One region of the Planomonospora antibiotica genome, then DNA from elsewhere that is predicted to be linked to it. Evidence: riboswitches for the same ligand, from Rfam matches in the RefSeq annotation. Region 1 holds a riboswitch; each other region holds the start of a gene.

Region 1 (7,596 bases):
CTGGGGAGGGGTATCGCGGGTAGCCGTAGCCGACGACATCGGAGGTGGGTCGGATGCGCCGCTCGACTTTGCCCTTGTCGGTGTTGCCCTCGATCGTGGTGATCGTGCCGTCCTCGTTGTCGCGCTCCACCAGGCCCATATGGTCGATCTTGTAGATGCCGCGATCGTCGTCGCTGTCGAGGTCGAAGTAGACAAGGGCGCCGGGTTTGGCCAGGTGGCCCCAGCGGTGGCGGTCTTGGAACCATCCGGCCCAGGCGATGGCGTAGGCGTCCGCGCCGATGACGGACCGCAGGCCGGCCTGTTCGCCGACCCAGGAGATGAACATCGCGCACCAGGGTGCGTTGGCGTAGTTCTCCATGACTCCGCCGTCACGGGCCAGAGTCTCCTGTGCGCGCTGCGAGGCCATGTACCAGGAGTGGAACTTGGTGCCACCGCCGACGGTGTTCTCGGTGATGCCGATCTGCTTTTCGGCCACCTTGAGCAGCGACTCTGCCGGGGTGGGTTTCTTTGGGGGCAGCTTGCCGGCTGGTGGCGGTGCGGCGCCTTTGCTCAGGCGCGCATCGTCAGGCTGGGTCTGCTGGGGCGCATCGGCCATGAAGGCGGGAGCACCGATGGGCAGGGCGCAGGTGATGAAGGTTATGCAGACGGCGGCGCGTAGCAGATTGTCGGGAAGAAGCGGAGAAAAAACATGACGATCGCTCATGTGAGGTCTCCCTCCTGCCTCGCCCACCGGGCCGGTCCTTAGTTCTGGCGGGTAGGCCTCGCGAAATGCTGGGTGGGCAGGAGCACGTGCATCCCGCGATACGCTCCTCGGCATCGCAGGATCCGGTCCACGCAGATGTCTGCCACACAGGAGCGTTATACCCCTCTTCGTTGCCATATGTCGGAATATGGGGAAGGTCTATCGCCCGGCGGGAGGAGGAGAGGAGGGCTGCCTTTCCGCTTCGGTCCGGCGTCGCTCCATCATGTGCCGATTGGGCGGCACCGGGCTGAAGATCAGTACATCGAGATGTGCGGATGGTCGTAGTGGTTGGCGGTGATGCTTCCGCGATCGGACATGAAGCGCCAGCCCGAGCCCTGGTTGATGCGCTGGCGCCAGATCACGTACTTGACGCCGAGCTTGTCCTTGTTCTTGATCGCCCAGTCGGCGATCTCGTCGCCGAGCTTGAGATTGGCCGCCGAGGGCATCGCACCACCGGCGCTCATCATGAAGTCGCAGGCGCGCCCGAGCGGGTGCTCGCCGCCGTCGTTGGCCGCCCGGTAGCAGCCGACCGCGTAAGGGAGGCTGAAGCGTCTGCTGATGGCATCGCGCATGTTCCGGGTGCGATCGGTGATGTTGTCGGGCCCGTTGGGCAGCTGGGGAGCCCAGCTGCCGTTGGAGCGGCGGCCGGAACCCAGCGGGACAAGCTGGTCGAGCCTTTTTTTGATGTCGCGGATGAGCCGCTCGGCCTCCTCGCGCTGGTCCTCGACCTTCTCGGCCTCCCCCCGGATCTGCTCGGTGAGCCGGGCGGCCCGCTCGGCGGCCCGCTTGCGGGCGTCCCGGCTACGGGTGAACCCCTCCAAGTGGGCACTCTGCTGGGCGAGCAGCTGCTCCATCAGCGCGGCGCCGCCCATGTCACCGGGGAACAGCAGCGCCGGAAGGTCGCCGGAACTGCTCTGGTAGCGGAGCTGGGCGATGGAATCGACCTCGCCCTTGGCCGCGGTGAATGCCTCCTCGGCCTTGCGCAGGTTCTTCTTGGCGACGCCCTCGGCCTTGTGCGCCTTGGCCAGCGACTCGCGCTTGGCGGCGTAGGCCTCGATGAGGGTGTCGACCTTCTTGTTGAGCCTGGCCAGGTCCTTCCTGAGCTCGGCCTCAGTGGGCTTGGGGGCCGCGCTGCCCGCGGTAGGGACGCCGAGGATGAAACCGAGTCCCGCGGCCAGGAAGGCGGCCACGATCGCATGACGACGGAACGCAGGGGATGCGGGGGACGCAGCCGCCACGAACTCTCCTCTCCTTCAGCCGACCGGGTTAGCTGACGGGTTCGGGCTGGAGAAAGCCCTTCCACCGAAGTGGTTCACCCCAGGTGCGGTGGTTCCCCGGCTCCCCGGCAACGCGCCAAGGATTAGGCAGCCCGGCCACCAGGGCCGAGGCAAAACGAAGCATAGTAGTAAAGACTTGGTGATATGTACGCAATCCGATACCCGGTGGCGATCAGGCTGTGATCGCCGCTGCCGTGGCGGGTAAGCGGAGAAGAACAGGCCTCCACCAGGGAAGAGCTGTCGCGGAAGGGCGTGATCCTCATCATCACCTTGGCCGGGGCCAGGCTCATCCGGCCATACCTGGCAGAGGGGAACAGCAATGACGATGCCGCAAGCCCTGCTATGGAAAGTAGTAGAAAGTGGTCACGTGTTCATCCCACACCCCACCGCGCCCAATGCTGGACGGCCCCGGCGACGAGCTGTACGGCGATCGCCGCACCGAGCAGGCCCATGATCCGGGTGATGAGGTTCAGCCCGTTGTCCTTGAGGACGCGGCCGATGAGGGAAGAGAACCGCAGCGTCATCCAAGTCAGGACGAGCGCGGCGACCAGAGCCAGAACCACAGCGGTTACCGCAGCGAAGCTGCCGGCTTTTTCCATGTAGAGCATGACGGCGGCGATGGCTCCAGGCCCGGCCAGCAGCGGCGTGCCCAGCGGGACGAAGGCCACGGCGCCGCTTTCGGCGTTGGCGCGCTCTTTGGCGCAGTCGGCTTTGAGTAGATCCAGTGCGATGAGCGCCAGGAGCGCTCCACCGGCGACCTGGAGCGCCTGCAGGGAGATACCCAGCGCGTCCAGCAGGCGATTACCGGCGATCGCGAAGACGGAGACGATCCCTGCGGCGACGAGCACGGACACGCGGGCTGTTCGACGGCGACCGGCCGGATTTTGATTACGGGTCAGGGTGAGGAAGATCGGCACTGCGGCCAGCGGATCGAAGATGACGAGCAGGGTGACGAACGCCTGGACAAAGAGCGCGGAATGGGCGGTCAGAACGGCGATGGACATGACGAGACTCCACGGGACAAGAGGACATCCCCGTCCCCTGGCCTCTGGAGAGTCGCTAGGGGAGCGGGACGGACCGGGGGACCGTGGAGTAGCAGGGCACCGTCCAACGCAGCCACACCGCGACTTCGGCGTCAACCCGCTGGGTGATCATGTCTGCACCTCCTGGCACGCTCAACCTCCAGCCTGACTTCAGTATTCCTTCCAAGCTGATTGAGATCCGTACGCGAAAGCGGGCAGATCCACCGCTCGCTCCCCGCTGCCGGCCACGCCTCCGCCGCCATCAGAAGCAGCGCGGAGGGTGCCGAAGGGTTGCCGGGACCATAGCGCTGCAGGCCGTCGGGGTGCGGCAGATCATCGTTCATGCCGCAACCGAGTGGAGCCCTTCCCCCGAACCGGGGGAAGGGCTCCACTCGGTTGCAGCGGCGGTTCCTATCTGAAGCCGCGCAGGCGCAGGCTGTTGGTGACCACGAACACGCTGGAGAACGCCATCGCCGCTCCTGCGATCATCGGGTTGAGCAGGCCGAGGGCGGCCAGCGGCAGGGCGGCCACGTTGTAGGCGAAGGCCCAGAACAGGTTGCCCTTGATGGTGGCCAGGGTCCGCCGCGACAGGCGGATCGCGTCCGCGGCCACCCGCAGGTCGCCGCGGACCAGGGTCAGATCGGAGGCCTCGATGGCGGCGTCGGTGCCGGTGCCCATCGCAAGTCCCAGGTCGGCCTGGGCGAGCGCGGCGGCGTCGTTGACACCGTCGCCCACCATGGCCACCGTACGGCCCTGCTCCTGCAGCCGCTTGACCACGTCCACCTTGTCGGCGGGCAGCACCTCGGCGATCACCTCGTCGATGCCCACCTCGGCCGCGACCGTCCTGGCGACGGCCTCGTTGTCGCCGGTCAGCAGCACCGGGGTCAAGCCCAGCGCGCGCAGTCGCCGGACGGCTTCGGCGGAGGTCGCCTTGACGGTGTCGGCGACGACCAGGACCGCGCGGGCCCGGCCGTCCCAGCCGACCGCGACCGCGGTGCGGCCCGCCGCCTGCGCCTCGGCGAGCTTGCGCTCCAGCTCGACCGGCAGGTGCTGGGACCACTCGGCCAGCAGTTGCGGGCGGCCGACGAGCACGGCGTGGCCGTCGACGACGCCCCGCACGCCCAGCCCCTCGATGTTGGCGAAGTCCTCGGGGAAGGGCAGCTCACCCACCTGCTCGGCCGCGCCGCGGGCGACCGCCTGGGCGATGGGGTGCTCGGAGGCGTGCTCCAGGGCGCCCGCCAGGCGCAGCACCTCCTCGGCGTCCTCACCGTCGGCCTGGTGCACGTCGACGAGGGTCATCCTGCCCTCGGTGACGGTGCCGGTCTTGTCCAGCACCACGGTGTCGATCTTCTGGGTCGATTCGAGGACCTCGGGGCCCTTGATCAGGATGCCGAGCTGGGCGCCGCGGCCGGTGCCGACCAGCAGCGCGGTCGGGGTGGCCAGGCCCAGCGCGCAGGGGCAGGCGATGATCAGTACGGCGACCGCGGCGGTGAAGGCCGCCCCGGCGCCGTCACCGGTGCCGAGCCAGAAGCCGAGCGTGCCGACGGCCAGCGCGATCACGATGGGGACGAAGATCCCGGAGATGCGGTCGGCCAGGCGCTGCACCTGGGCCTTGCCGGTCTGGGCGTCTTCGACCAGCCTGGCCATCTGGGCGAGCTGGGTGTCGGCGCCCACGCGGGTGGCGCGCACCACCAGCCGCCCGCCGGCGTTGACGGTCGCGCCGACCACGGTGTCGCCGGGCCGCACCTCCACCGGCACCGACTCGCCGGTCAGCATGGAGGCGTCCACCGCCGAGGAGCCCTCCTCCACCACGCCGTCGGTGGCGATCTTCTCGCCGGGCCGGACCACGAAGCGGTCCCCGACCACCAGCTGGTTGCTGGGGATGCGGACCTCGGTGCCGCCGCGCAGCACGGCGACGTCCTTGGCGCCCAGTTCCAGCAGCGCCCGCAGGGCGGCGCCGGCGCGGCGCTTGGAGCGCGCCTCGAAGTAGCGCCCGGCCAGGATGAACGCGGTCACCCCGGCGGCGGCCTCCAGGTAGATGTTGCCCGAGCCGTCGGTGCGCTCGATGGTGAACGCGAACGGGTGGGTCATCCCCGCCGTGCCCGCGCTGCCGAAGAACAGCGCCCACAACGACCAGCCGAGCGCGGCGATCGTGCCGAGCGAGACCAGGGTGTCCATGGTGGCGGCGCCGTGCCGCAGGTTGGTCCAGGCGGCCTTGTGGAACGGCCAGCCCGCGTAGACCACGACCGGAGCGGCCAGGGTGAGCGACAGCCACTGCCAGTGGGTGAACTGCAGGGGCGGGATCATCGCCATCGCTATCACCGGCACGGCCAGCACGACGGAGGTGATCAGGCGGGCGCGCAGCGACGCGAGTTCGTCGGCCGCCTCCTGCGGGGCGGCCTGCCCGGCGGTGTGCCCGGCGGGCGGGGCGGGCAGCGCGGCGCTGTAGCCGGCCTGCTCCACCTGCTCGATCAGCGTCTGCGGGTCGAGGCCCTCGGGGAAGGTGACCTTGGCCTTCTCGGTGGCGTAGTTGACCGTCGCGGTCACGCCGTCGAGCTTGTTGAGCTTGCGCTCGATGCGGTTGGCGCAGGACGCGCAGGTCATGCCGCCGATGGAGAGCTCGACCGCGCCGGTGGCGGCCGGTGGTCTGTCGTCGGTCACGGGGGACATCGACGTCACCGTTCCTTTCTCGCGTCGCGCATGTGCGTCAGTGCGTGTGCTCGCCGTGCGAGCCGGACTTCTCAGGGGTTGCTGCGGGCCGCGGCGTGGGCGCCGTGTCGGCAGGACGGGCGGGGGTCGCCGTCGGGGCCGGGCTCTGGCCGGCGTGGGCGGTGAAGGCCGCGGTCCGCACGACTCCCTCGTGCTGGAAGTCCAGGAAGAGCCGGTAGTCGCCGCGGCTGGGCACCTCGGCGTGGAAGGTGATGCCCGGACCGGCCGCCGTCGTGCCGTCGCCGGGCTCGCCGTCGGGGTGCACGTGCAGGTAGGCCAGGTCTCCGGCGCGCAGCGCGACCAGGTGCCCGTAGGCGCCCAGGTACGGCTGCAGGTCGGTGACCGGCTTGCCGTCCTTGCTCACCGTCAGCGTCAGGGCGCTGGAGGCGCCGGGGACCAGCTCCCCGCCCAGCTCCACCGTGTAGCCGTCGACCGTGGCGGTGCGGCTCACCTCGGGCAGCGCCCTGGGCGTGTAGTCACCGGCGGCGTGCAGGTCCGTTCCCAAGGTCAGCCCATGGCCGCCTTCGGGGGCGAAGTCGGCGAACGCCCGGTAGACGCCCGCCTCCGGCAGGGTCAGCTTCACCGACCAGGTTCCGTCGGCGGCCTTGGCCGGGTGCAGGTGCCGGAAGTCGCCCAGATCGCGGGAGACCACGATGAGGTGAAGCTGCTTGCCGTGCTGGGTCTGATAACCGGTCAGCGGCCGGCCGTCGGGCCCGGTGACGGTGAACCGGAAGTCGGTGGCCTCGCCGGGTGGGACGGTCGTCGTCTGCGGGGTGAGGGTGTAGCCGCTTTCGGACATCTGAAGGCCTCCTGGAAGGGACGCCGGGGCCGCCGCGGCGGGTCGGCGGGGAGTCGCGCTCGGGGCCTCGTGGACGGTGTGGGGTTGCGCGGCGGGTGGGGAGGCGACAGCGCCGACGGCGTTGCCGATCCCCAGCGCCCCACCGAAGACCACGGCGAGTCCGAGGGCGTAGGCCCCCAGCTTGGCGGGGGTGTTCACGACGGCGTCACCACTTCGTACCCGGCCTCCTCCACGGCGGCCGCGACCGCGGCGGGGTCGATCGGGCCGTCGCTGTCGACGCTCACCCGGCCGGCGGCCAGGTCGACGTCGACACCGGTGACGCCGGGGACGGCGCTGACCTCTTCGGTGACCGAGCTGACGCAGTGGCCGCAGGTCATCCCGGCGACGGTGTAGGTGGTGGTCATGATGATCACTCCTTGTCGTTGCTGATCGATCCAGTGGCCAGGGTGGTCAGGAGCGCACCAGGCGGGCGATGGCCTCGGAGGCCTCTTTGACCTTGGCCTCGGCCTCGGCGCCGCCCTTGGCGGTGGCGTCGGCCACGCAGTGGGCCATGTGCTCCTCCAGCAGGGCCAGGGCGAAGGACTGCAGGGCCCGGTTGGCCGCCGAGACCTGGGTGAGGATGTCGATGCAGTACTTGTCCTCCTCGACCATCCGCTGCAGGCCGCGAACCTGCCCCTCGATGCGGCGCAGCCGCTTGAGGTGGTCCTGCCTGTCGTGGGTGTATCCCGCCATGTCCCCGCCTCCCGGTCATCGTGCTCTCATCTCTCACAACACCATACCCCCCTACCGTATTTCGATTCTCGTGGATTCATTCGACGCAACCGGCCGGTAGCGGGCGGAGCGCAGCCGGACATCGGTCCGTGCGGTTGCTCCAGAAGCCGTCCGCACCACCGATCACGGCGATCTCACTGTCGTGGCCCGGGCGGCTGTCCGCAATGACCTGCATCCCACCGATTCAGACATCACCGCTGTGTCCGGATCGGTGGGGTGCAGGCCATTGCGGACAGTCAGTCGACACCGCCAAGCTGTCGGTCGTGAACGACGCAG
Region 2 (7,596 bases), on a different contig from region 1:
ATCGCCGGTGCTCAACCGTGCGTTCGCATGCCCCGCTGAGGGCGGGGCGGTGATGCCGACCGTAGGCTGTCGAAACGGACTCGACAGCCCCAGCGGTCGACGCCCGGCTAGGACAGCTGCAGCAGCGGGCCGAAGATGTGCACGCCGAGCTGCCAGGCCTGCTCCTGGGCGAGCACCTGCCCGGCCACGTGCGGGTGCGCCGCCGCCCAGGCCTGCGCGGCGTCGGTGCTGGTGAAGAAGTTGATGACACCGCAGCACAGATCCGCCGCCACGGAGGCCGCCACGGCATCCGCCCGGGATTCGCATGGCGGGGGTTCGGAGGGGCGGCTCCCGCAACCGGTCGGCTGCCGGCCGTAGAAGACCACGGCCGCGGCCGGCTCCCACACCGGCGCCTGGCCGTGGGCGGGCACAGTGATGGTGATCGCGCGGCCGGTGCCGGGTTCGGCGGAGTGGATCGTCACCTCGGTGCCGAGCATCGCGGCGATGCCGAGCGCGTCGATCGCGCACATCGCGAACACCTCCGGCCCGCCGCTGATCCGTACCCGATGCGGGGTCGGAGCCGGGGAGAACGGGTAGACGGCGCTGATCGCCCCGCGTGCGTCCAGGCGTAGGAAGTCGGCGGCGTGCAGCTGGGCCAGCGCCCGATCACCGGTGGTGGTGTAGGGGGCGGCGGCCGCGTCCAAGTCGGCCTGCGCCGGGGCCTGTCCGGTGGCGGCGAAGGCGCGCAGGACGCGCTGGTGCACCGCGCGCAGCCCGCCCTCGATGGGGGCCAGGCGGCCGAGTCCGGCGCGGCCGGCGGCCTGGGCCAGCGCGGCTGGGACCGGAGCGGCGTCGGCGGCGCGGCGCAGCGCCTCGCGCAAGGCCGCGACCGAGGGAGCGCCGCCACTCGGGCCGTTTTCGTCGTGGTAGAGGCGGCAGGAGAGGCTGGCCGGGGTGGTGGGGGCGGCGAAGACGTCGACGCCGTTGATCAGCAGGGTCGGGGAGCCGTGCATGCCCCACCGGGCCGCCTGCGCCTCGGTGGCGACCACCCGGTGGGTGAGGGAGGCGTCGGGGTGGCCGGTAAGGGCTTGGGCGAGCCGCTCACGCAAGACGCCCTCGTTCGGGCAGTCCGGCACGGTCAGCAGGGTCAGCTCCAGCATGATGGCCTCCGGGTCGTGGGCGGTGTGCGGGTGCTCACCGCAGACGGTAGAGGTTCCAGTGCGCTGGAAGGTCAAGCCTAGGCTGGAGGCATGCGCATCGGAGTGCTCGCCCACCGCGCCGGAGTCAGTGCCAAGACCATCCGGTTTTACGAAGCGGCCGGGCTGCTGCCTGAGCCGCCCCGCACCTCGGCCGGTTATCGCGACTACCCCGCCGAGGCCGCCGCCCGGCTGGCCTTCATCCGCGACGCCCAGGCCGCGGGGTTCACCCTGGCCGAGATCGGCGGCATCCTGGCCATCCGGGACTCCGGCACCGCCCCCTGCCGGCACGTCACCGACCTGATCGATCAGCACCTGGCCCAGATCGAGCGGCGCCTGGCCGAGCTCGCCCAGATGCGCCAGGCGCTGCAGCGCCTCAAGCACCGAGCCGCGGCCACCGACCCCGCCCGCTGCGCCGGCGATGAGGTGTGCAGCATCCTGATCAGCCCGGCGAACGGCGATCGGCAGACGCCTACGGACAACAACCGGGCCCATGATCGCTGACAATGCCCCAGGCGCTCAACACCAGCCGCTCCGAGGAGAGGGCTGAGAGCACCGCACCGGCAGGTTCAGCCCGCGTAGGCGGGGTGGCCGAAGCCGACGATGTCCTTCATACCGCGGGTGCGGCTGACGACCTTGTCGCTGATGTTGGCCTCGACCGTGGAGACCGTGCCGTCGGGGTTGACGCCGGTCACCAGGCCGACGTGGTCGATGGCCGAGATGTTCTTGGAGCCGCCCCAGTCGAAGAAGACCAGGTCGCCCACGCGCGGGGTGCGATCGAAGCGGCCCTGCTTGTTGAACCACTGGGCGTGCCACGGGGTGTAGGCGTAGATGCCCATCTGGTCCTGCACGCCGTACTGGACGGCCAGCCACGCCAGGAACATGTCGCACCAGGGCGCCGCGGCGAAGCCCTTCTGCTTGGTGTAGGTGTCATACCACTTGCCGTAGAAGCTCGTGCCGTCGGCAGCCTCGCCCTCGCCGACCTTGCTGCGGGCGGTGGCGATCATCTGCTGGACCTTGGCGTTGGCCGTCAGCGGCGCGGCGGCCGGAGAGGGAAGATCCCCGGCCGAGGCCTGGTCTGGTGCCTGAAGTCCTTCGCCTGGGGTACCGGTGCTCAGGCCCTGGCCTGGCGAGGGGATGTCCGCGGTCTGCGACTGCTCCGGAGCCGGAGTCTCGGTGGCCGGAATCTGGTACGGCGTGACCCGCTGCTCGATCATCGCGATCTGGCTTTCGATCTCGGCGATCCGTGCCTGCATCTCCGCGAAGGGAACCGCGCCGGAATCGCTGTCGGTGATCGTGGAGATGTCGGTGGCGCGAGCCGTCCCGGTGGACAGGACGGTGAAGCTGGCGGCGCCGGCGAAGACCAGACCAATGGACAAGCTTCGGCGGTAGAAGGCATGCGACAGACCGGGCAAGGATGCGTTCCTTTTCTTTCCGTTACCTGCGGGAGGAGGACACCTCGTGACGCCGGATACGGAGCCCGTACTGATCCCAGCGCGGACTACGGACTCGCCATGCGGACCATCAGTCAGACGTGGTCTCGCAGGAACGACCCTTGGCGCATCCTGTCGTCGCCTGGACATTCGACTATGACGGATAGTTCCTGAGGGAAATTGCAATGACGGTCCACCGGCTCCCCGCCCTGAGGTGCGGGGAAGGCGGTGTCATCGTCATGCGTGGACGGATCCTGACGGCAGGAACCCATGCGATCGGCTCCGTGCGCTATGCGCCGCATCAGAACGGGCAACCGTCCCACACCCTCGCTGAACCTAATACGACCAGCCGAAAAGCGACCTCGCCCATCTGCGAGGGGCCGTGTCGCAGACCGGCAAGGGCCCGGCCGGGCCACCGGAATCCTTGCGTGACCGCTGACAGCCGACGGCGTGGCGTGGAGATCTCCGGACAGCCTCGGCCGAGGTAGATCTTTTGAGCTTTATGTGACGTTTTGTTCAGCTTCTCGGAACATATCTACTACATTGCATCGTAATGGCTGGTGACCTGCCTTCATCGGGAAGGCGACCCGCCCGCCGCCGAATCCCATCGGCGGTGGAGACGACTCCGCCGCCGGGAACCGGGGACCCAACCATGCGAGACCGTGGATCTTCCCTCGGGCTCGCCGGGGTGAATCCGCCGCGCGAAGGGGCGGTAGGGCGACTCCTGGCCCGAACCCGTCAGCTCACCCGGTAGGCGGTCGACGAAAAGGAGAGACCCGGGTGAGAGCAGGCCACTCAACCCCTCACCGGACGCTGCCCCGCCGGCAGCGCCTCATCGGATCGCGAACCGTGCGCGACTGCCGGTCCAAAACCGCCTGAGCGGACCGCCGACGTGATCGCCCGCCGCGTCGGCCATGCAGCCATGGCGCCGGCGATCGCCGCATGCGGTCGTCCCATCCGATAGACAAGGATCCCCATCCCCGTGAGTTCTCTTGCCGAGGGGCTGCTTGAGGCTGCCCGCAAAGACCTCGGATACCGCGAGAAGAGCGACGGCTACACCAAGTTCGGCGACTGGTACTACGCCAACGTCGACAGCAGCACCCCGCACTTCAAGATCGCACCCTGGTGTGACATGTTCATCGCCTGGGCGGCCAACCAGGCAGGCGTGCAGGACTATGTGGGCGAGTTCGCCTACACCGTCGACCACGCCAACTGGTTCAAGAAGCACGGCGCCTGGAGCAGCGAGCCCGAGCCGGGCGCCCTGGTGTTCTACGACTGGTCCGGCTCCGACAACGTCGCGGCCATCGACCACGTGGGCATCGTGGAGACGGTCAAAGCCGGAAAGATCACGACGATTGAGGCCAACGTCGACGGTGTGTGGCTCAAACGCAAAGAGCGTGATGAGGCCAAGGTCGTGGGCTACGGCCTGCCGCGGAAAGTCCAGGAGAACCTGGGGAAGGGAAAAGCGGCCGCAAGCAAGCCGGCAGCTGATCCTCCGGCGAAAAAACCCTCGCCTGATTCGGTGGTGACGATGCAGGCCGTCGCCAGCATGACGAAGGCCCGTCAGGACTACCCCGCCACCGACGCGCCTGCCCTACCGGAGGCGGCGATTCCTGCGGCGGCGGTCACCGCGCTGCTGTGCGTGGCGTTGCTCACGAAACGAGCCAGGAGCCGGAAACCGTCCAGCGACGTGCCGGCGGGACGGCACCGCAGGCCGCCGCAGGGCCGCCATCGAGCGGCGGCCACCTAGGAAAAGACCCGCCGCGAAGAACAGGACGTGCGGCGCGCCCGTGCCGAGCGGCCACTGCGCCGGCTTGCTGCGGCGATGACGCACAATGATTCGCCGACGACGCCGTCCATCACGCAAGGAGTTCTAGGCCGTGCCTCAGCCGCCCGCCGACGCCGTACCGCTGCTCAAGGCCCTGACCGACTATGGCGAGCGCTACCGGTTGGAGATCGGCCTGAGCGCCGGTGAGGGCTGGATTCCTGCGGACCGGCTGCTGGACCCGGCCTCCGAGGAGCTGACCCGGGTGCTGGAGGCCGAGCGGACGGCCAGCGGGCAGGTCTCGGCGCACGCGACGGCGCTGACCGTCATGGCCGTCTACGCGGGCACGGTGACGGCTCCCGCGCTGCTGGCCTGGGCGCTGTATGGCGAGGTGCTGGACGTGCGGCCGGACAACGTGGCGATGCGACTCGATGACCATCACGGGTTCGCGGCGATCGCACTGCGTCGGCCGCGACTGGCCGACACCACGCAGATGGCTGCGGGCGAGCGGCTGAAGCTGCTGGTCGGCCAGGTGCTCGACGAGCACCTGTTTCCTCTCGCCGACGCGCTGCGGGCGCACAGCCGCGCAGGCAGGCGCCAACTCAACGGCGGCATCGCCCAGGGGTGCGCCGCGGCGTTCGGCGCGGCGAGCAGGGTTCCGGGCGCCGACGTCGACCTGCTGCAGCGCGCCTACAACGATTTCCTCGCCGCCTGCCCGGCGGAGCTGGGCAGGCTCGGGGAGATGGTCCGGCTGGCCGAGGGCGGCAGGGAGGGGTTGTTCTACCTGCGCCGTACGTGTTGCTTGTTCTACACCGCCGACCACGGCGAGAAGTGCGCCAGCTGCTGCCTGGACAGTGTGGAGGACCGCATCCGCGCCTACCGCCGGATCTTGTCCAGCGGCACGGCGCCGCACTGATCCGGCCCCGCGGCTCCATCACGGTCAGCGGCGACGCCCAGCGGGATGCCGCGCTCCGGCCAGCGAACAAAATGGTGCGGCTTGGCCTCAGGTGGGCCGGTCGACGACGGAGAGCGGCGTCGGTCGTCTCCAAGACGGTCCCATCCTGCAGAGCCGCGAAAAACGCTGCCGGTCGACAGCTCAAGGCACGGCTACTGGAAGATCGAGAGCGTGTGGCAGTGGTGAGCCAGCAACGAGCTCACCCCCGGGACCGCGGCCACGGCCACGGGACCCGCGAGCAGCAGGGCGACGGCGGCCAGCCCGGCCAGCCGCTCTCTGCGCCCGAGCGGGGCGGCGGGGTGGAGCATGCGCTTGACGCGAGTCAGCGCCGTCTCGCCGCCCGCGCCCAGCATGAAGGCCGGGGTCCGGCCGGTGGCCAGCCGTACCAGAGCTGCGGCGAGATGGATGCGCGGATGGTGGAGGGCTGCGACGTCATCGGCGAGCAGCTCGACCAGCCGCGCGACCTCGGTCTTGGCCCGGGCGAACAGCGGCAGGCGGGGGAAGGCAAGAGAGAAGGCTTCGGCGGCGGCCAGCACGAGGTGGTGACGGCCTCGCAGGTGCGCCTGCTCGTGGGCGAGCACGGCGGCCACCTGCTCGGGAGCCAGGGAGCGCAGGGCGGCGGTCGTGATGACCGCTCTGCCCTGCCGGCCGGGCAGGCAGTAGGCCGCGGCCTCGTCATGCTCCAGCACCACCGCGCCCAGCTCGCCGTCATGACGGCCGAGGATGGTGAGCATGTCGGCGTGGTGGCGGCGTTCGCGGCTGGCCCGGACCAGTACGGCCGCCCCGTAGTAGGTGGTCCTGGCCGCAATCGCGGCGGCGCCGAGCAGGGCGGCGTATGCGCCCGGGAAGGCGAGGATCTCTCCGTTGGACAGCAGCGCCGCGCACGCCTCGAAGAACGCCGCCAGCCCGTGTCCGACCACGGAGGCCGGGACCGCGGCGGCGAACGCCGCGAAGACGACGGAGGCGACCCCGGAGACACACGCGGCCAGCCATACGGAGATCGCCAGACGAGGAGCGCGCTCGGCCCAGGTGCCCCGGCTGAGCAACCGAGGCAGCCAGGCCACGGCGGCGACGGTGTACAGCGCCAGGATGACGGCGGCGATCATGCGCGCCCCCCGGGCGGGTACACCCGGAGCGCGGCCTCCAGCGCCTTCGACTCCTCCGGAGACAGTCGCTCCAGGAAGTGCACCAGCGTGGCCGCCTGGTTGCCGCCGGAGGTCAGCGTGGCACGCATCAGCTCGGCGGTATAGGCCGCCTTGCTGGCCACGGTCTCGTAAACGTAGGCCCGGCCGACCTGCTTGCGGCGCAGCAGACCCTTGGTGTGCAGCTTGTCCATCACGGTCATGACCGTGGTGTAGGCGATCTCCCGGTCACGGCGCAGGTCGTCCAGCACGTCGCGGACCGAGGCGGGCCGGTGGTACGACCACAGGCGATCCATGATCGCGGATTCCAGGTCTCCCAGACCACGCATCCTCCGCGCCTCCCCTCTGCCCCGACAGTTCAATGCTACCGGCCGTCGTAGGCGCTTATATGTGCTCAATCTTGTCGATAAGACAAGGACTCGGGTAGATCCGGCTGATCCACCTCGGCGAGGGGACCGGTCTTGGGGATGCACTGCACCCGGGATGAACGACGCGACCCTGGTCGGCCGTCACCGGCTCTCCGCCGATCTCCCGTAGTAGAGTCACCGCTCGCCCAGGGGATGCCTCCTTGACGTGGCCGATCCGCTGACGGCGAATCCTCCCGTCGCACCTCATCCCGGAGAAATCACGTTGCAAGATACCCCTATGGGGTATATCGTGGGCATGTCACCTTGATCAACGGAGGAGAGCAGCATGTCGGAACCATCGCACCAGGCTCACCACGCCGGACATGAAGGGCACCAGGGATACGAGGGACATGGCCATCATGCACCCGAGGAGCACGCCCACCACGCGCATACGGGCCACCCCGCCAAGACGACCTGGCGGATGGCCGCCTCCGCCACCCTGCACTGCCTCACCGGCTGCGCCATCGGAGAGGTCCTCGGGCTGGTCATCGGCACCGCGCTGGGCTGGGCCACCGCGCCCACCATCGTCCTGGCCGTGGCGCTGGCCTTCTTCTTCGGCTACCTGCTCACCCTCATCCCCCTGCGCCGCGCCGGGGTGGACTGGGGCGCCGCGATCAAGCTCGCTCTCGCCGCGGACACCGTCTCCATCATCGTCATGGAGATCGTCGACAACGGCGTCATGCTCGTCATCCCCGGCGCCATGGACGCCGGCCTGGCCA
Region 3 (7,596 bases), on a different contig from region 1:
GCGGCCTGGGCAGCAGTATCCATCCCCGCAACGTCGACTACGGCGCTTTCAGCCAGATCCACTGGGTGGCGCCGGGCGAGGCCGTCTGGGCCTGCCGGCGGCTCGCGGCGGCCAGGTACGCCACCGGCGGATGGAGCGTGGGCGCGGTGGCGCTGGTGGCCTCCTGGCTGGCACGTACCGAACCCGCGGGCACGCGGATCGCCGTGGTCTTCCCCGACGGCCCCGAGCGCTACTTCGATACCGTCTACAACGACGCCTACTGCGCCGAACGCGGACTGCTCGACGCCAAGCCGGAACCCGAACCCGACGAGATCGCCCATCCGTCGCAGGCCGAGGTCCTGCGGTGGACCCGCTGCGACACGGTGACCGACCCGCTGGAGGGCCGCGCGTGAAGGCCACCGTCGCCCAGGTCCGCTCGTTCAACCGGCCGATCCGGCTGCTGCTGGTCAACCAGCTCACCATCAACGTCGGCTTCTACATGCTCATGCCGTATCTGGCCCTGCACCTGTCCGGTGAGCTCGGGCTGGCGGTCTGGCTGGTCGGGCTCATCCTCGGCGTGCGCAACCTCAGCCAGCAGGGCATGTTCCTGCTCGGCGGGAGCCTGGCCGACCGGATCGGCTACAAACCGATGATCACGGCGGGGCTGGGGTTGCGCAGCGTCGGGTTCACCTTGTTCGGCCTGGCCGAATCACTGCCGTGGCTGATCACCGCCTCCGCGCTGACGGGCCTGGCCGGAGCCCTGTTCAACCCGGCCGCGCGCGCCTATCTCGCCCAGGAGGCGGGTGAGCGCAAGGTGGAGGCGTTCGCCGTCTTCAACGTCTTCTACCAGACGGGCATCATGGTAGGCCCGCTGATCGGGCTGGTGCTGGGCGGGGTGACCTTCCGCTTGACCTGCTTGGTCGCCGCCGGGTTGTTCACCGTCCTGGCCGTCGTCCAGATCCGCGCCCTGCCGGGCCGTTCCGGCAGCAGGGCCGGCGCGCAGGCCGGCATGCTGCACGACTGGCGCCAGATCATCGGCAACCGGTCCTTCCTGCTGTTCTCCTTGGCGATGATCGGCTCCTACGTGCTCAACTTCCAGGTCTACCTGGGCCTGCCGATCGAGGTGCGCCGGCTGACCGGGAGCGAGCTCGGCGTCACCCTGCTGTTCATGCTCTCCGGCGTCCTGGCCATCGTCGGGCAGGTCCGCATCACCGCGTGGGCCAGGCGGCGCTGGACGGCGGGGCAGGCGATGGCGCGGGGCCTGGGGCTGATGGGCACCTCGTTCGTGCCGCTCGCCCTGGCGGCGTCCCTGGCCCCCGCGTTGCCGGGTACGGCGCCTTGGCCGGCGCACGCTCTGGCCCTGGCACCGGTGCTCCTGGCGACCGGCCTGCTGAGCCTGGCGGTCATGATCGTCTACCCGTTCGAGATGGCGACCATCGCCGCGCTCGGCGGGGAGCGCATGATGGGCACCTACTACGGCTTCTACAACACCCTGTCGGGTCTCGGCATCGCCGCGGGCAACCTGCTGACCGGCGCGGCACTCGACGCCGGGAGGCAGGCGGGGATGCCCGGCCTTCCGTGGTGGGTGATGGCCGCGGTCGGGGGCGCTTGCGCCGTGGCGGTGCTCGCCCTGGACCGGTCGGGCCGGCTGGAACCGGGCCGGCAGCCGCAGGCGACCCCGGCCTGACCGCCGCCGGGCGGCCCGCAACGGCGGATCCTTTCCGCGGGACCGGCGGGGCGTCTCGCCGACGACTCCATCGGGGTGGCCCAGGTGAGGCCCCGGGTCCTGTGGCATCTGCCCAGGCAGGCACGATCACCGGAGCGACAACATTCACCTCCTATGATGAATAGTAGATTCCGGCATGCCTGGACGGCTCGCTCGCGCGGGCCGCCATGTCACCACGGTGCACCACCACACCGTTCTACACCGGAAATCTCCTGGTAGATCGCGACTCCCTCTCCATCGGAGTCCTCCCTCGCAGCGACGCCTGGCAGCGGGTGATCACGTAAAGATCACTTCTTTGCATCGGATTAGGGTCATATGACCGGCTGTTTACTACTATGCTTCGTTGCGCGCTGGCCGAAAGGGCCGGCATGCCTCATCCCGGGCGAAGCGCCCGGGAGCCGGGGAACCACCGCACCTGGGGTGAACCACGTTCCGTGGAAGGGCGTCCTCCCGCCCGAACCCGTCAGCTAACCCGGCCGGCCGAAGGAGAGGAGAGTGCGTGGCGGCCCCGTCGCCCACGTCCCCCATGTTCCGCCACCGTCTGGCCGCGACCGCCTGCGTGATCTCCGCGTTCGGAGTCGTCTTCGGTCCCCCCTCCCCGGCCGCCGCAGCCCCCAAGCCCCGCGAGGCCGAGCTCCGCAAGGAGCTGAACAAGCTCACCACGAAGGTCGACGCGCTCATCGAGGCCTACGCCGCCAAACGCGAGTCGCTGAAGAAGGCGCAGAAGGCCGAGAGCGTCGCCAAGGAGAACCTGAGCAAGGCCGAGGACGCCTACGCGGAGGCCAAAAAGCAGGTCGACTCCATCGCCCAGCTCCGCTACCAGAGCGACTCCGGTGATCTGCCCGCACTGCTGTTCGGCGACGGTGACATGAGCGGTGCGGCCATGCTGGAACAGCTGGCCGCCCAGCAGGGCGCCTACCTCGACGGTTTCGCCCGCAGCAGGGACGCCAGGAAGCAGGCCTCCGACCGGGCCGCGCAGCTCACCGAGGACCTGCGCCGGGAGAGCGAGCACGTCGAGGAGCAGCGCAGGGACGCCGAGGAGCTGATCGGCGCCATCAAGAAGAAGATCGATCAGCTCGTGCCTTTGGGCTCCGGCCGCCGCGCCAACGGCACCTGGGCGCCCCAACTCCCCAATGGTGCCGACAACATCACCGACCGCACCCGTAACATGCGCGAGGCCATCAGGAAACGCTTCGCCCTGCCGTACGCGGTCGGCTGCTACCGGCCGATCAACGACGGCGGTGAGCACCCGCTCGGGCGCGCCTGCGACTTCATGATGAGCGCCGGCGGGGCGATGCCCTCGGCCGCCAACCTCCGGCTCGGTGACGAGATCGCCGCCTGGGCCGTCAAGAACAAGGACAAGCTCGGCGTGAAATACGTGATCTGGCGCCAGCGGATCAACCACGGCTCCGGGTGGCGGTTCATGTCGGACCGCGGGAGCGTGACCGCCAACCACTACGACCACCCGCACATCTCGATGTACTGAAAGCAAAGAGCCTCACCGACGGGCTGCTCACCGGCGCTGATGAGCAGCCGGGGTAGTGACGCGCAGGCGCAGCTCAGGTGCAACGCAGGCGAGGATGTCGCGATGATCACTCAGGCGATGGGTGAGCGGCCAGCCCGGGCGGCCCGGTGAGGCTGGGCGAAGCCGCGGCTCCGATCAGCGCGGGCGCGCCGGGCGATGGTGATGGCCCGGGCAGCGGTTCCCTCGGCGGGCACGCCGAGGGAACCGATGACGCCGGTCGGCAGCAGCCCTTGAGCGTTGACGCGGTAGCCGGTGTCCAGGCATAAGGAGCTCTCGTTGATGGCCCTGCCGCGCCGGACGCATCTCGCAAGCGCGCGAAAGGGTGGTCAGGGGCGCCTTCGATGCCGCCCGCGTGCCCGCAATGAGGGGTGTCCCGGCCCCGTGTGACCTCCTGCGAGGGCCGGTCGCCTGCCGAGGAGCCGACCGCCGATCACCATTCCGCCCCCGATCACACCCGCGATCACGAGCAGGACGCTCTTGGGGCTGCTGCCGGGTCCATCGGTGACCGAAGACACGGCGGTCGTGCTCCCGGAGTCCCGTTCAGCGGCGGTGGCGTTCGGGGCCACGGTGCCGGTCCGGTCACCTCCTACCGCGGGAACCGTTGTCCCTCCGCCGGCCTGCCCGGCCGGCCCCGTGCTCGCGGGAGCCTCCGTGGAGGTCTCCCGCGGCTCGGCCTCGGCGGTCCGGGCCGGCACGGGTTCGGCGGGGTCGTCGTCGTGACGCGCGTAGGCGCCGGTGGCGAAGGGCAGCGGCAGGTTCTTCTTTCCCTTGCCCGGACCCCACTTGGTGATGACGTAGTCGACCTTGATGTGGCCCAGGCCGCCGTTGCCCCGCACCGTCAGCGCCTCGGCGTCGAAGGTGCCACCGGTCAGCTCGGCGAAGGTCTTGGCGTCCAGATCCAGCATGATGCCGCGGCTGGACGGCTCGCCCGGACCGCGGTCGCCGACGAAGAACGGCGCCTTCCTGCCCTTGTAGAGCACGTAGCCCTCGGTCAGCAGCGGCCATGACGGGGAAGCGGCCAGGCCCTTTTGCATTGGTTTGCCCGAGGCCGGCAGACCGGTGTCGCCGTTGCGGCCGGAACCGTCGTCCCAGAAGTAGGAAGCGGTGGTCGAGCCCTTCAGCATGACCGTCTGGTGGGTGTCCGCGTGGGCGGTACCGGTTGGAGTCGCGCCGATCGTGAGGGCCAGGATGGCGGCGCTCAGGGCACGGGCGTGGGTGGCGGGGCGGGCGGTGGGGACCATGAGGAAGGAGGACCCTTCGCGAAGGGGACAGGGCGTTCCTCGGCCTGGGAGCCGCGCCGCAGGCGGAACCGGTGCGGCCGCTCCTGGGGCCTTTCCTTCATGGGATCCGCTGGAGGTGGCGGGAGGAGAGCATCGAGGGTGCGGTGCGGTTGCCGAGTGGAAGGCCTCGGTCACCTCTGCCCGGGAGGTTCGCTACCGCGACGGCCGTTGCGATCACGGCCGGGGTCTCTCTGCTCTGCGGCGGCTGTGAGCCGCCGGTCGTGGCGTCGACGGCGCGACGGCCAAGGCCGGCCCCGTACCAGGCGTGCACGCCGCCGCAGGGAGTCACAGCAGGCGTGGGCACCGTCTTATCGGGGGGCGTCGCCCGCCCATCACGGGCACCGGAGCCGTCAGGTAGAGCGGTCCGGACCGCTCGTGCTCGCCCTGCGGGGAAGACCTCCGCCGTGTGCAGTGCACGGTTCAGAGCCTGGCGAGGATCTCGTTCATCTGCTCGATCTCGGCCTGCTGGGCGGTTTCGATGGTCTTGGCCATCTCCTTGGCGTCGGGGTTGGCGCCCTGTGCCTGCTCGGTCTTGGCCATCTCGATGGCGCCTTCGTGATGGTCGATCATCATCTCGCAGAACATCCGGTCGAAACCGGTTCCCTTCGCGGCCATGAGCTTGTTCATGTCTTCTTCGTCCATCATCCCGGACATGTCATGTCCGCCGTGGCCCGCTTCGGGGGTCACGGGCTTGCCCCACTGCGCCAACCAGGTCGTCAGGGTGGTGATCTCCGGGTCCTGCGCGCTCTTGATCTTGGCCGCCAGTTCCTTGACCTCCGGGTCCGAAGCCCGGCTCTCGGCCATCTCGGCCATCTCCACGGCCTGCTGGTGGTGCGGGATCATGTTCTGCGCGAACGTCACGTCCGCATCGTTGAACGTCGCGGACTGCTGAGGAGCGGCGGAGGTGGCCGGGGCGGCGGTCGTCGCGCCGGTGGGACCGGTCGCGGTGTCATCGGCGCCGCCGCAGGCGGTGAGCAGCATGAGAACACCGGATCCCGCCGCCGTGGCCAGCGCGAGCCGATGGACGGGAGAACTGCTGGGACCCATGGGTGTCGCTCCTTCCTCGGGCTCTCGGATCTGCACCGCCTCTCCGTTCGGGCGGGCGTCGAAGACATCCGCGGGCGCGGTTTCCGACCGCTATTTTGGCGACCGGAAACCTCGGTAAGTGCGATCCTTATATGCCCGGGCAGGGAGCGGTCACACAGCTTAGGACGAGCGAGCCCTGACCGACGGTAACCACCGGTCAGAAGGCCAGGCGGGCCAGAACGGAGGCAGCGCGGGCAGAGGGCGAACGAGCAGCGCGGCGGCGCACCCGGTGGCGGGCGGCCCGCGCCGTACCGGAGCGGACCGTCACGGCGAACCCGTCGCCGCCGGCTCGCCGATCCGGCCCCCTCGAGCGGATACGCCGCCAAGTCGTCGGCACCGCAGACGTCTCTACCTGCGCGCCGCGTCGTTCCTCGACGTCGTGCGCAGCGCCGCCACGATCGATGCCGGCCTGGCCGGGATCTGGGCCGTCACCATCCGGCAGCGGTTGACCGTGACGCGCGTCTTCATTCGACGCGCTCGTCCGCAAGCCGCCCCCTGTGCGACGGCCTCGACGCCGATGTCGCCTTCGACATCGCCCTGGCGGTCCTGTCGCCGGAGACCTCCAACCTGCTGGTAAGCGGGCGGGGGTAGGAGCATCCGGGCCGGCAGGTGTGAGCCGCCGATGCGCTCGCCCGCCTGCTCACGACGCTGTCGTCCACGTCGACTCGGTGCGGGCGCACGGTGACTCGCTTTGCCTTCGGCGGGCATGCCGTCGTGTCCGCACCGCCTTTGAGCGACATGCGCCGATCACTCCGTGCCACGCTTGAACATGAGATGCAAACGCGGTCAGCTCATCGTGGCCAGCAGCTCACGGCAGGCCTGTTCGCAGGCGCGGCAGGCCTCGGCGCAGATCCGGCAGTGCTCGTGCGCGCCGGCGTGGGCGGCGCACTCGTCTCCGCAGGTCTTGCAGGCCATGGCGCAGGCCTCCAGCAGGGCGCGGCTGATGTTGGCGTCGTACCCGGTGTGCCGGGACAGCACCCGGGCGGTGGTGCCGCAGATGTCGGCGCAGTCCATGTTCGTGCGGATGCACTTGGTCAGCTCGGCGACCATGCCTTCGCTCAGGCACGCGTCGGCGCACGCCGTACACGCCTCACTGCACATGATCAGTGCGTCGATGGTGGCCGCGAGCTTGGCCCGGTCAAGGTTGATCTCGGCCGGGTAGGTGTTCAGCATCGGCATCGTCGTGGTGGTCATGATCTCCTCCTGTGCTCGGTCGTGCGCTACAGCCTTACCCCGGCAGAGGCGGTGACTCCCTTCACCGGACCAGAGGAGGACATCGCGAAACTTCTCGACCGGCCAGGGCCCGCTGAGGCGGGAAGGGGACGTCCCGGTCCGACGGCCGCATATCCCGGAGATCACGGGTGCCCGGCTCCACTTCTCGGTGCGGGCTGAGTTCCGCGAGCGCCGTAACGGCCTCCGGCGTGATGCCGGAGGCCGTCGGCTCGGCTTATTTGAAGCCGCGCAGACGCAGGCTGTTGCTGACCACGAACACGCTGGAGAACGCCATCGCCGCTCCGGCGATCATCGGGTTGAGCAGGCCGAGCGCGGCCAGCGGCAGCGCGGCCACGTTGTAGGCGAACGCCCAGAACAGGTTGCCCTTGATGGTGGCCAGGGTGCGTCGGGACAGCCGGATCGCGTCGGCGGCCACCCGCAGGTCGCCGCGGACCAGCGTCAGGTCGGAGGCCTCGATGGCGGCGTCGGTGCCGGTGCCCATCGCCAACCCGAGGTCGGCCTGGGCCAGGGCGGCGGCGTCGTTGACGCCGTCCCCCACCATCGCCACGGTCTTGCCCTCGGCCTGCAGGCGCTTGACCACGTCCACCTTGTCGGCGGGCAGCACCTCGGCGATCACCTCGTCGATGCCGACCTCGGCCGCGACCGTGCGGGCGACGGCCTCGTTGTCGCCGGTCAGCAGCACCGGCGTCAGCCCCAGGGACTTCAGCTGGGCGATCGCCTCAGCCGAGGTGGACTTGACGACGTCGGCGACGACCAGAACCGCCCGG

What was found. A riboswitch is a leader RNA that binds a small molecule or an ion and turns the genes downstream of it on or off. The one in region 1 is predicted to bind cyclic di-AMP.
Region 2: linked by a shared signal. The riboswitch ahead of IEZ06_RS32390 (CHAP domain-containing protein) and the one ahead of IEZ06_RS34000 (coiled-coil domain-containing protein) in region 1 are both predicted to bind cyclic di-AMP.
Region 3: linked by a shared signal. The riboswitch ahead of IEZ06_RS23970 (coiled-coil domain-containing protein) and the one ahead of IEZ06_RS34000 (coiled-coil domain-containing protein) in region 1 are both predicted to bind cyclic di-AMP.

Annotation. Positions count from the first base shown of each region.
Region 1 covers NZ_BMQE01000076.1:9,665-17,260, reverse strand. Annotated here, with positions in the region: gene IEZ06_RS34005 (CHAP domain-containing protein) at 1-703, opposite strand, end outside; gene IEZ06_RS34000 (coiled-coil domain-containing protein) at 997-1,980, opposite strand; cyclic di-AMP (ydaO/yuaA leader) riboswitch at 1,984-2,119, opposite strand; gene IEZ06_RS33995 (MarC family protein) at 2,391-3,023, opposite strand; gene IEZ06_RS33990 (heavy metal translocating P-type ATPase) at 3,453-5,711, opposite strand; gene IEZ06_RS33985 (DUF8832 domain-containing protein) at 5,749-6,747, opposite strand; gene IEZ06_RS33980 (heavy-metal-associated domain-containing protein) at 6,744-6,953, opposite strand; gene IEZ06_RS33975 (metal-sensitive transcriptional regulator) at 7,000-7,281, opposite strand; gene IEZ06_RS33970 (GlxA family transcriptional regulator) at 7,584-7,596, shown strand, end outside.
Region 2 covers NZ_BMQE01000062.1:21,143-28,738, reverse strand. Annotated here, with positions in the region: gene merB (organomercurial lyase) at 108-1,139, opposite strand; gene IEZ06_RS32400 (heavy metal-responsive transcriptional regulator) at 1,230-1,679, shown strand; gene IEZ06_RS32395 (CHAP domain-containing protein) at 1,745-2,554, opposite strand; cyclic di-AMP (ydaO/yuaA leader) riboswitch at 3,194-3,381, shown strand; gene IEZ06_RS32390 (CHAP domain-containing protein) at 3,591-4,358, shown strand; gene IEZ06_RS32385 (IucA/IucC family C-terminal-domain containing protein) at 4,489-5,289, shown strand; gene IEZ06_RS32380 (M56 family metallopeptidase) at 5,481-6,434, opposite strand; gene IEZ06_RS32375 (BlaI/MecI/CopY family transcriptional regulator) at 6,431-6,799, opposite strand; gene IEZ06_RS32370 (DUF4396 domain-containing protein) at 7,164-7,596, shown strand, end outside.
Region 3 covers NZ_BMQE01000029.1:63,128-70,723, forward strand. Annotated here, with positions in the region: gene IEZ06_RS23960 (PLP-dependent cysteine synthase family protein) at 1-392, shown strand, start outside; gene IEZ06_RS23965 (MFS transporter) at 389-1,666, shown strand; cyclic di-AMP (ydaO/yuaA leader) riboswitch at 2,065-2,201, shown strand; gene IEZ06_RS23970 (coiled-coil domain-containing protein) at 2,205-3,191, shown strand; gene IEZ06_RS36580 (hypothetical protein) at 3,557-4,471, opposite strand; gene IEZ06_RS23980 (DUF305 domain-containing protein) at 4,931-5,557, opposite strand; gene IEZ06_RS23985 (four-helix bundle copper-binding protein) at 6,383-6,790, opposite strand; gene IEZ06_RS23990 (heavy metal translocating P-type ATPase) at 7,044-7,596, opposite strand, start outside.